3 regions of the Dickeya sp. CFBP 2040 genome follow, and region 3 is predicted to be linked to each of the others. Evidence: predicted binding sites of a transcription regulator. Region 3 holds the regulator's gene; each other region holds the start of a gene.
The links. Region 3 encodes PurR, which represses purine synthesis genes. Its sites were predicted from a motif close to CANGCAAACGTTTGCNTG; they were not measured.

Region 1 (4,154 bases), on a different contig from region 3:
AGCATCCTGTCCCGGTTGACTAACCGTCCGGAACCGCAGGAAACCGCCGTCGTGCGGCCGCCTGAACCACAGAGTGAAGCCTAATCAATGATGAACCGGGAGCAGGGCGGCGTTGTTGCCGTGTTCCCGTCAGCAATCAACCGTAAGTCAGTGAACGGGACTCATGGACAATCTTCGAACACCTCAAGCCACGTCGCCTTTGGCCACGTGGCTTCACTATCTTGAACATCTGCACAGTCAGGCCATTGATCTGGGCCTCGATCGCATCCGGGATGTCGCGGAACGTCTGCAGCTACAACAACCCGCTCCTCGCGTATTTACCGTGGCGGGAACCAACGGCAAAGGCACGACCTGCTGTACGCTGGAATCCATTCTGAGCGCTGCCGGGTTACGTGTTGGTGTGTACAGTTCGCCACATTTGCTGCGTTACACCGAGCGGGTACGTATTCAGGGCCGTGAGTTACCGGAATCCCGCCATGCCGAAGCCTTTGCCGCGATTGAAGCTGGCCGTAACGGCACTTCGCTGACCTATTTTGAATTCGGTACGCTGGCGGCGCTGTGGCTGTTTAAACAGGCGCAGTTGGATGTCGTGATACTGGAAGTCGGGCTGGGTGGGCGTCTGGATGCTACCAATATCGTGGCTGCCGATGTCGCGGTGGTAACCAGCATTGCGCTGGATCACACCGACTGGCTGGGTAATGATCGGGAAAGTATCGGTCGGGAAAAGGCAGGTATTTTTCGCGCCAACTGCCCGGCAGTGGTCGGTGAACCGGACATGCCGGCTTCGATTGCCGCCGTAGCGCAGGAAAAGGGCGCGCGCCTGTTTCGGCACGGGGCTGACTGGCAGTTTTCAGTGCAGGATAATGGCTGGCGTTGGCAATGCGGCGAGGTTGCTTATGACGCCTTGCCCATCCCCACCGTTCCGCTGGCTAATGCGGCCACCGCGCTGGCCGCGTTGCACACTTCTGATATCGCGTTGACGGCTGACGTTATCCGTCAGGGATTATGTCAGGCGCAATTGCCGGGGCGTTTCCAGATTGTGAGCGAAAAACCGTTGTTGATTCTGGATGTCGCCCATAATCCTCATGCGGCGGCCTATCTGGCGGCACGACTGGCTGATTTACCGCACGCCGGACAGGTACGGGCGGTGATTGGCATGTTGGCGGATAAAGACATTCCCGGTACGCTGGCGCATCTTAAGCCGCAGGTGGATGTGTGGTATTGCGCACCACTGGAAGGGCCGCGCGGTGCGAGCGTTGAACAACTGGCCGGGCATCTGGCGCACAGTACCCGGCATCCCGATGTGGCGACAGCCTGGCGACAGGCGATGCAGGATGCCGGAGAAAATGATGTGGTGATTGTTTGTGGTTCTTTCCATACTGTCGCGCATGTGATGGAAGCGTTGGACGGGAGCGGAACGCATGGCGAGTAAGTTTCAGAATCGCCTGGTGGGAACGGTTGTATTGGTAGCGCTGGGCGTGATCGTGCTCCCTGGGCTGCTGGATGGCAAAAAAAAGCATTATGAAGATGATTTTGCCGCCATCCCGCTGGTTCCCAGACCGGGCGATACGCTGGAGGCGGAGTCGATGCCGCCTGTCAATCAGTCGCTGCCTGCCCAACCGCCTGAGGGCGCTGAAGCAGCGTTGCAGAACAAAAGTGAGTCTGGTGCAGAGACGGCGGAAGAGCCGAACGTTGTCCCTGTGCCTGGTAGTCGTGGGGCATCTGCGCCGTCGTCTTCCCGCCCGACGATTAGCGCAGCGCCGGCACCGCTGGTGGCAGAGCCACGCCAGCCGGTACAGCAGTTAGCGCCGCCCGCAATGAAGGCGCAGCCGGCGAAACCTGAAATCAAAAAGCCGGATACTAAACTGGAAACTCGCCCCAAGCCCGAAGCGAAAGTAACAGAGAGCAAAGTGGCTGAGGGTAAGGCGGTGGAGAGTAAGTCGGTTGAAAAGCCAGCTGATACCCGCACGGCGCAAGCCAAACCGGAACCCCGTGTGCCGGAAAACAAGCCAACTGAAAATAAACCTACGGTTTCGGAGCAGGCGCCAGCAGGCCAGGCCTTTGTGGTGCAACTGGGTGCGCTGAAGAATGCCGATAAGGTCAATGAGGTTGTCGCTAAGTTGCGTCTTTCCGGATATCGGGCTTATACCGTACCGTCGTCGCCGGTCGCGGGGCAGATTACCCGCATTTACGTTGGGCCGGATGCCTCGAAACAGAAACTGCAATCGGCGCTGGGTGAATTGCAACAGCTCAGTGGATTGAGCGGGCAGGTTCGGGCATACAGTGCGCGCTGAGTCGGTTTGCAATCAGTAAGTAAAATTTGGGGGTGGGGGAGCGCAGCGACCTTGCCCCTTGTGTTTTGTGAGGCGAATCAATACAGCCTTTACTCGCTGCGAGTGGCAGACAAGGGAGCGCTATTCGTATGGCGAAGAAAGGTTTTTTTTATTTCTTTGCTTATAGAAAAAATCGGCGGGAAATACGCTACGCAAACGTTTTCTTTTTCTGTTAGAATGCGCCGCGAACAGGATGACCGGCGCTATGATTGTCATCGTTCATTATTAGGATGGTTCATGGTTTGGGTTGATTACGTCATTATCGGTATTATCGGATTCTCGGCTCTGGTCAGTCTCATCCGGGGGTTTGTGCGTGAAGCGCTGTCACTGGTGACCTGGGGGGCGGCGTTCTTTATCGCCAGTCACTACTATGTCTATCTTGCGGTCTATTTCACGCGGTTTAATGATGAACTGGTGCGCAACGGTATCGCCATTGCCATTCTGTTTATTGCAACGTTGATTGTGGGTGCTATCGTCAATTATGTGATCGGTTCGTTGGTTGAACGCACCGGATTGTCAGGCACTGACCGGGTACTGGGCATTTGCTTTGGTGCATTACGCGGTGTGCTGATTGTCTCTGCCGTGTTGTTTTTTCTGGATGCCTTCACCGGTTTTTCACAGAGTGCTGACTGGAAGCAGTCCCAGTTAATCCCGCAGTTCAGTTATATCATCAGGTGGTTTTTTGACTACCTGCAAAGCACGTCGAGTTTCTTGCCGCGGCACCTCTAGCCGCGGTAGCGCTGATGAGGAAAAGACCACATGTGCGGTATTGTCGGTATCGCCGGTTTTACACCGGTCAACCAGTCGATTTATGACGCGTTAACGGTGTTGCAGCACCGTGGGCAGGATGCCGCAGGCATCGTCACCATTAATGACGCCAACTGCTTTCGCCTGCGCAAAGCAAATGGCCTGGTGAAAGATGTATTTGAAGCCCGGCACATGCAACGGTTGCAGGGCAACATGGGGATCGGCCACGTACGTTATCCCACTGCGGGCAGTTCCAGTGCTTCAGAAGCCCAGCCTTTTTACGTCAACTCTCCATTTGGGATCACGCTGGCGCATAACGGTAACCTGACCAACGCCCATGAACTGCGTCAAAAGCTGTTTGAAGAAGGTCGTCGTCACGTTAATACCACCTCCGATTCTGAAATCCTGCTGAACGTATTTGCCAAAGAGCTGGACCGTTTTCAGCACTATCCGCTGGAAGCGGATAACATTTTTGCGGCGGTGGCGGCAGTGCATCAGTTGATCCGTGGCGCGTATGCGTGTATTGGCATGATTATCGGCCACGGCATGGTGGCTTTCCGCGACCCGAACGGCATTCGCCCACTGGTGCTCGGTAAGCGCGAACGGGAAGATGGGCGTAACGAATATATCGTGGCGTCGGAAAGCGTGGCGTTGGATACGCTGGGCTTTGAATTCCTGCGTGATGTGGCACCGGGCGAAGCGGTATACATTACCGAAAATGGTCAATTGTTTACCCGCCAGTGCGCGGAAAACCCGAAAAGTCATCCGTGCCTGTTCGAGTATGTGTATTTCGCCCGCCCTGACTCCTTTATTGACAAGATTTCGGTCTACAGCGCTCGCGTGCGTATGGGGCAGAAACTGGGCGAGAAGATCGCCCGTCAGTGGGAAGAGCTGGACATCGACGTTGTGATTCCGATTCCAGAAACCTCCTGCGATATCGCGCTGGAAATCGCCCGTATTATCAACAAGCCGTACCGACAGGGTTTTGTGAAGAACCGCTATGTCGGTCGTACGTTTATCATGCCGGGTCAGCAGACCCGCATCAAATCCGTGCGTCGTAAACTGAATGCCAAC
Region 2 (4,154 bases), on a different contig from region 3:
CTGGTAGATATTCTGCGTCATCCAGGCATGAACCACTGCATTACCATCACCGATGGGGTTCTGGCGGATGAATGCTCCGAACTGCTTAGCCGCTTTTTCCGTATGCGCCGTCAGCAGCAACGCGAAGCGCGTGCAGGGCGGGAAATCTCTGGATGACCGGGCGTGCCTTAGCGGGGGCGGGCGGAATTGGCTGTCAACTGTTCTGGTGGTACGGCGGGGTAGGCACTGGCGGCCAGTTGTTGCTGTGATGCCCGGTTTTCTTTCTCTGCAAGATATCCGACCAGGCTGACCATATAGCGCCGGATATTTTCCACGTAATCATAAGCCTCCTGACCGCGGGCGTAACCGTTGGCGGTCTGGGTGTAATAGCGCTTTTGGGCCAGCATCGGCAAACGTATTTTGACATCGGCCCAACTGTCCGGATTGCCTTTCTGTGTTTCTGTGAGTTTACGGGCATCCATCATATGGGCGTATCCCATGTTATAGGCGGCCAGCGCAAACCAGATACGTTCGTCCGCCGGAATGGTAGCGGGTACTTGTTGCATCATCTGACTCAGGTATCTGGCACCGCCGCGGATGCTTTCCTCTGGATTAAGTCTATTTGCCACATCCAGGCTGTCAGCAGTATTGCGGGTCAGCATCATCAGGCCGCGTACCCCGGTTGGCGAGGTTGCCAGCGGGTTCCAGTGCGATTCCTGGTACGAAATAGCGGCCAGCAGTTTCCAGTCGATCTCTCTGGCATATTTTTCGAACAGTGGACGCAGGCCCGGTAACGTACTGTCGATAGCGCTAAGGAACGTGGTGGTATCCACATAATCGAACTCACCGACGTGACCGAGGTATTTTTCTTCCAGACGGGCAAGGGTGCCGTCTTCCATTATCTGGCTGAAAAAATCCAGTAACGCGGCGGAGAGGCTATCGTCATGGGTTTGTCGCAGATACCAGGTAACCGGTTCTTCATCGCTCAGGTCAAATGATACGGCTAACTGCGGGTGAATACGTTGCATCAGGCCGATGTTGATGGAGTCAGCGATGGTGTAATCCAGTTTTCCTTCCGCCACCTGCTTTAGCAGATCCAGTTCGGACACATTGGTAGCGACTTCCCAGCTCAGTTGCGGGTATTTGCTCGCTTTAAGGTCACGCAGCATGGCGGTGTGCGCCGAACCGGACAGTACGGTCAGTTTACCCTGCAACTTGTCCAGCGAGTTGGGGCGAGCCGTACCCATGCGGTAGACCAGTTGCTGTGACACTGAATAATAGGACGGCCCTGCCTGGAAACGGCTCAGACGCTCCCGGTTATAAATCAAACCGGCGGCCAGCAGATCAGCCGTGTTGTTATCCAGATCGCTGAACAAATCATCGACATTTTGGCGCACCGATACCACCAGCCGCACGCCGAGGTAATCGGCGAATCGCTTGGCCAGTTCGTAATCCAGTCCGGTGGGGGAACCGTTACTGAGGAAATAAGTCAGCGGAGAGGTCACGGTGCTGATACGTAGCTCGCCACGTGAAAGGATTTGCCTTAGCTGAACGTCCTGGTCGCTGCGCCATGGAATATTTGGCCACAATGCCAGCGTTAACAGCAAAGCGATTACCCCGATGAATACATAATTTATCGTTAAACGCTTCAATGAGTTGTCTCTCGGCGGCCAGTTGGCCTGTCTGTCTGTAACGGCAGTTTCTTATACGTCTGTCCCAGAGTCGGGGGCATTTTGCTTAACAAACCGCCAGTGTGCAACTGTTATTCGTTTGTCTATAGTTTGACCGCTGCATGTCTGCAATGTTTAACAATCGCTACGCAAACGGTTTCGTCGCGCGTCACTATTCTCTATAATAGCGCGCGTTTCCCCCCTGTAGCCGCCCTGACGCACTGTCTCCGGTGCCTCGAAGACGAGAGAAATTTAGATGATGGAAATACTGCGTGGTTCACCCGCCTTATCGGCTTTTCGCATCAATAAACTGTTGGCCCGGTGCAAAGAGCATCACTTGCCCGTTAGCGACATTTATGCCGAATACGTCCACTTCGCCGATGTGAACGCTCCGCTAAACCATGAAGAACAGTCACGGCTGAGCCGCCTGCTGAAATACGGGCCCTCTCTCGCAGAGCACGAACCTACCGGACGGCTGATTCTGGTCACTCCACGCCCAGGCACTATTTCTCCGTGGTCTTCCAAGGCAACCGACATCGCACACAATTGCGGTCTGCAGAAAATTCGACGCCTGGAGCGCGGTCTGGCGTTTTATATCCATGCGCCCACGTTAAGTGATGCGCAGTGGAAAGAACTGGCGGCACTGCTCCACGACCGTATGATGGAAAGCGTATTTGACGACTTGCAACAGGCCAATCTGCTGTTTTCTCAGCATCAGCCTGCCCAGTTGAAACGGGTGGAAATTTTGTTGCAAGGCCGCTCTGCGCTGGAAGAAGCCAACCTGCGTCTGGGGCTGGCGCTGGCCGACGACGAAATGGATTATCTGCTGGATGCTTTTACCAAACTGGGGCGCAATCCAACCGATATTGAACTCTACATGTTTGCTCAGGCGAATTCTGAGCACTGCCGTCACAAAATCTTCAATGCCGACTGGGTCATCAATGGTGAAACTCAGCCTAAGTCGCTGTTCAAGATGATCAAAAACACCTTTGAGCACACGCCGGACTACGTTCTGTCTGCCTATAAAGATAACGCCGCAGTGATGGAAGGATCGGCGGTAGGGCGTTTCTTCCCTGATCAACAGGGCGCTTACGCTTACCATCAGGAACAGGCACATATCCTGATGAAGGTGGAAACCCATAACCACCCGACCGCTATTTCACCATGGCCGGGTGCCGCTACGGGTTCCGGCGGTGAAATCCGCGATGAGGGTGCCACTGGTCGTGGCGCGAAACCGAAAGCCGGTCTGGTCGGATTCTCGGTATCTAACCTACGTATACCCGGTTTTATCCAACCGTGGGAGCAGGATTTCGGTAAGCCGGACCGTATCGTCAGCGCGTTGGACATCATGACCGACGGTCCGCTGGGGGGCGCGGCTTTCAATAATGAATTCGGTCGTCCGGCGCTGACCGGTTATTTCCGTACCTATGAAGAAGCGGTGGACAGCCATAACGGCGTCGAAGTGCGTGGTTATCACAAACCTATCATGTTGGCGGGCGGCATCGGCAACATCCGCGCGGAACACGTGAAGAAAGGCGAGATCAGTATTGGCGCCAAACTGATTGTGCTGGGCGGACCGGCGATGAATATCGGGCTGGGCGGTGGCGCTGCGTCTTCCATGGCATCAGGCCAGTCTGATGCAGATTTGGATTTTGCTTCGGTACAGCGCGATAACCCGGAAATGGAACGCCGCTGTCAGGAAGTGATTGATCGCTGCTGGCAGCTCGGCGAGCAGAACCCGATTCTGTTTATCCATGATGTGGGGGCGGGCGGCCTGTCGAATGCTATGCCGGAACTGGTTAGCGATGGTGGGCGTGGCGGTCGTTTCGAACTGCGCGACATTCTCAATGACGAACCGGGAATGAGTCCGTTGGAAGTCTGGTGTAACGAATCGCAGGAGCGTTACGTGCTGGCGGTAGCGCCGGAACAGCTGGCGCAGTTCGATGAAATCTGCCGCCGTGAACGTGCACCTTATGCCGTCATTGGCGAGGCGACTGAAGAACAGCATTTGACGCTCAATGATCGTCATTTCAACAACAAGCCTATCGATATGCCGCTGGACGTATTGCTGGGCAAAACGCCGAAAATGCTGCGTGATGTTGAACGTAAGAACGTGGAAGGCACGCCGTTGAATCGAGAAGGCATTTATCTGGCGGACGCGGTTGAGCGTGTGCTGCATTTGCCCGCAGTGGCCGAAAAAACCTTCCTGATCACCATCGGCGACCGTACGGTAACCGGGATGGTGGCGCGTGACCAGATGGTCGGTCCGTGGCAGGTGCCGGTGGCGGACTGTGCGGTGACTACCGCCAGTCTGGATAGTTACTACGGTGAAGCCATGTCCATCGGCGAACGTGCGCCGGTCGCATTACGTAACTTCGCCGCTTCGGCGCGGTTGGCGGTGGGGGAGGCGCTCACTAACATTGCGGCAACGCATATTGGCGACCTGAAACGGGTGAAATTATCCGCGAACTGGATGGCGGCAGCCGGGCATCCGGGCGAAGATGC
Region 3 (4,154 bases):
GTGTTGCTGGAATCGTTCATGCCAGGCCATCAGCGTGCGGTCATAATCTGCGCCGAAATTGTGCCAGTCTTCCATTACCAGATAGGGTTCGCTGGCTTGTGCGATATGCTGCACTGAAGGCAGGCAGTAGTTGGGGAAAATGTATTTGTTCATCCAGGAGTCAACTTTCAGATTGGTTTCATTGGTGCCGATAGTGTGCAGCAGGAACAACCCATTAGGTTTGAGGTTTTTTCTCACAACCTGAAAGTAGGTGGGATAATTTTTCGGTCCGACATGTTCGAACATGCCGACAGAAACGATACGATCAAACTGCCGGTCTAGGTCACGGTAGTCTTGCAGCATGATGGTAACTTCCAAATCCTGACAGCGTTGCTGTGCCAGCACCTGCTGTTCGCGGGATATGGTAACGCCCGTGACACTGACGCCGTAATGACGTGCGGCGAATTCCGCCAGTCCACCCCAGCCGCAACCAATATCCAGCAGCGTCATGCCACGACGTAACTGCAACTTTTCACAAATGAGGCGCAGCTTGTCTTGTTGTGCCTGTTCAAGCGTTTCGGCTTTCGTCCAGTAACCACAAGAATACTGTAAGTAAGGATCGAGCATCAGGGTGAAAAGATCGTTACCAAGGTCGTAATGCTCTTTACCCACGATCCAGGAACGGCGGCGAGATTGCAGATTGGTCAACCGTGCTATCAGGATCCGTAATGTATCTTGCCAGCGATGCGGTAGTTGGTTTTCCAGTCGGGTACGTATCACACGGTGGAAAAACATGTCCAGTCGTTCACACTCCCACCAGCCATCCATATAACTTTCGCCTAATCCGAGCGAGCCATCACGCAATACGCGCTTATACATCTCAGGGTTGCGGACCTGAATATCAAATGGACGAGAACCGTTAATCGCGATGTCGGCGGTGGATAGCATTTCATTAACGATTTGGAACCAAGGTAGATTGGGTGTCCCCAGTTCCTCAACATAGGATGAACTCATAACTTCTCCCTACCTTGCCAAATAAATGCTTTTGCAAGGAGTAATTTAGACAACATAACCATGACGGGCTTTGATAGACCCGAACCATCGTCTATCCCTGAGCGTCTCAGAGGAAAGTAAGAGAAAAGCTGGTACAAAGATATCTACCAAGGCTGAAACCAAATAAGAGATGCGACGGTCAGCAGGTGGAATAGAAAAAATGAGGCGATGCGTTTAATACATCGCATGATCATAATTGTTGTCATCAACTATACAGTCAATTGTATGACGGCTTTAATCCGTCGGCAAGATTCGTCGGATTAAAGCAGCACGTTGAGTCATGCCTTTTCGGCAGTTGCGGCACTCGTCGCGGCCATGCGTAGCGCGGTACGCCGCATGATTTCGAGTCGTCAGGCAGCGAGATAGAGAATTGTCTGGATTTTAACGGCGGTAATCGCGGTACGGGCCATCAGCGACTGAACGACGTTCAATTAAGGTCGGATGTACTTCGATGGTTTGGGCTTCCTCGCGTTTACTGGTAATACGGTCAAGCAGCATGGAGAACGCCGCTTGCCCCAGTCGTTCCTTGGGTTGATGAATGGTGGTCAGTGCGGGAGTAAAATATCGGGAGTGACGTACATTGTCGTAACCGATCACCGAAATATCCTGTGGCACACGCAGACCCAGCTCGTCAGCAGCGCAAATGGCACCCATCGCCATGATATCGCCGCCGCAGAATACTGCCGTTGGCCGTTGTTTCTGGGCCAGAATCTGGTGCATCGCTTTGTAGCCGGACTCTGGCTCAAAGTCGCCCTGAACCACCCAGTCTTCCCGTAAGGGAATATCAGCCTCTTTCAACGCTTTCAGGAACCCCAGGTAACGCCCGCTGCCCGTATTGCGCCCCTGAGAGCCGGGAATAGCGCCGATGTCACGGTGACCACGCTCAATCAGATAGCGCCCGGCCATGTAGCCGCCCGCAAATGCATTATCAATAATAGTATCGGTAAAATCGTTATGGGCTTCGCCCCAGTCCATCACCACCATCGGGATGTGACGATAGTCCGCCAGCATGGACAACAATTCAGGCGGATACTCAGCACACATCACCAACAGCCCATCGACCCGCTTTTGTGCCAGCATGGATAGGTAAGCACGCTGCTTATCCTGATTGTTGTGGGAGTTGCACAGGATTAGCGTGTAACCTCTGGCGTAGCAGCTGTTTTCCACCGCCTCGATAATTTCGGCGAAATAGGGCGCTTCGCTGGAGGTTGCCAGCAGGCCGATAGATTTGGTGTGGTTGACTTTCAGGCTACGGGCCACTGCACTGGGTGAATAATGCAATTCATCAATCGCTGCGCGCACCGCAGCCTTGGTCTCTTCGGCGACGAAACGTGTTTTATTGATCACGTGTGATACGGTTGTGGTTGAAACGCCCGCGCGTTTTGCCACATCTTTGATCGTTGCCATCTAAAGTGACTCCTGAACTCATCTGTTACAGCAGTAAATATGTTGTTAATCGTTTGCCTGCGTGAAATTTTCTCCTGCCAGACAAGCAAGGCAACATTCAGGAGGAGACATGCCGAGGTTGTAGCTGAAGGGAGGACTGACGCATCGACCAACGCAGTGTATATCGTAAACTGCGGATTTTGGCCGATTTAGAGCAAAAGTGGAAGAGGCAATTCGTGTTATCTCTGTGACGCAGAATTCGGTTTTTTGACCTCGGTTGAGTCATAATACACCTATATTTTGTGTGATTCCCCGCCTGCCGGGGCTTACTCAGACATGACGTGATATCAGTCAATAACAGGAGAATATATGGATACTAATCTGAAAATGTCACTGTTCACCACGGTGGCTACGCTGGCGATGATCATTGTCTTTAGTCTGAGTGCGATACTGAACTGATTGCAACTGGTGTTCTCATCATCGGCGGTGAAATCTATCGGTATCAAAAACCGGTATCTTTATCAGCATCAAATACACCAAAAGGGGCATAACGCCCCTTTTGTGTTATCTCAAGTTGTGTTATCTCAACGTGTCTTATTCAACGGAAATATTCATTCAACAGTATTCCAGCCGGTTGTTGCTTAACGGATGGTTTTGGGTGTGACCACGCGGCGAGCGCCAACATAATGATCTTGCCAGTAATCTTCGCTCAGTTTGCTGATTTTAATGTCTGCACCGGAGCGCGGTGACTGAATGAAGCGACCATTACCGAGATAGACACCCACATGGTCGGCAGCACCGCGGTTGGTGATGTGGAAGAACACCAGGTCACCGCTTTCCAACTCGCTTTTCTTGATCGGCGCGGCATCACGCAGGTGGAACATCTCATTGGCTGTACGCGGGATTTGAATTTTCACTACATCTTTATAGGCGTAGTAGACCAATCCGCTGCAGTCGAAGCCAGAACGTGGCGTAGCGCCACCCCAATGATAACGTTTGCCGATTTGACTCATCAGCTTGTTCATGGCGGTCAGTTTAGCGTGTTGATACCGTTTTTGGTGAGTGGCGTTAAGGGACGGCGCAGTTTTGTCCTGCCTACCTTTTTTGCTTGTGGTTTTGGCAATCACAGCTTCATGTGCTTTGTGGCTGCTATGGGTCTGAGCAGAGGCGCTTTTTTTCGTGGTTTTGCCTGCTGGCGCTTTGGCCTGAAGATTTTTTTCTTGCTGTTTCTTGTTGGTCGAATGGGACGAGCTGGCGGCCATCAACGGCTTTTTGTCATTGTGCGGTTTGCTGTTTTTATCGTGAACCGATGCTGTTTTGACCGGTGCAGCCTTAGTCGTTTTTTCCGGTTTTTTGTTATGTGTCGGCGCTGCGCCTTTTTTGTTGGTGTTTTTGGCTGCTTTGCTTTTCTTAGATTCATCAATAGCGTTATTCGCCGCTTCCACACCGTTTTTGCGCGGTAATACCGCAGACCCATGTGGATTAGCGTTCGCCAGATTAAAAAACAGGTTACTGAAAAATAATAAAAAAAGCGTAATAAATAAACGCATAATAATTTTGACCGAAAGTTGTCCTCAATCGTTCACTGTTTACAGTATTCCCGAAAATGACCTGATAAAAAAGCAGGTGATAATGCAATGTTACTACAAAATAGTGAGAAAACGTTAATAACGGTATTTGCTGCTTAATTATTAAACAAATTAGCGTTGTCCTGTGCGGATGGATGGGGCGATGAA

Region 1: cvpA (colicin V production protein) is a predicted target of PurR. The motif match lies at 2,483-2,500, and genes of this name have one in related genera.
Region 2: purL (phosphoribosylformylglycinamidine synthase) is a predicted target of PurR. The motif match lies at 1,796-1,813, and genes of this name have one in related genera.

What each region holds. Positions count from the first base shown of each region.
Region 1 is NZ_JAAVXH010000103.1:56,067-60,220, reverse strand. Features, by position in the region: gene accD (acetyl-CoA carboxylase, carboxyltransferase subunit beta) at 1-84, shown strand, start outside; gene folC (bifunctional tetrahydrofolate synthase/dihydrofolate synthase) at 164-1,432, shown strand; gene dedD (cell division protein DedD) at 1,422-2,294, shown strand; gene cvpA (colicin V production protein) at 2,571-3,062, shown strand; gene purF (amidophosphoribosyltransferase) at 3,093-4,154, shown strand, end outside.
Region 2 is NZ_JAAVXH010000098.1:47,246-51,399, reverse strand. Features, by position in the region: gene tadA (tRNA adenosine(34) deaminase TadA) at 1-156, shown strand, start outside; gene mltF (membrane-bound lytic murein transglycosylase MltF) at 168-1,631, opposite strand; gene purL (phosphoribosylformylglycinamidine synthase) at 1,909-4,154, shown strand, end outside.
Region 3 is NZ_JAAVXH010000033.1:76,725-80,878, reverse strand. Features, by position in the region: gene cfa (cyclopropane fatty acyl phospholipid synthase) at 1-993, opposite strand, end outside; gene purR (HTH-type transcriptional repressor PurR) at 1,414-2,439, opposite strand; gene Dpoa2040_RS05085 (YnhF family membrane protein) at 2,788-2,877, shown strand; gene Dpoa2040_RS05080 (C40 family peptidase) at 3,060-3,968, opposite strand.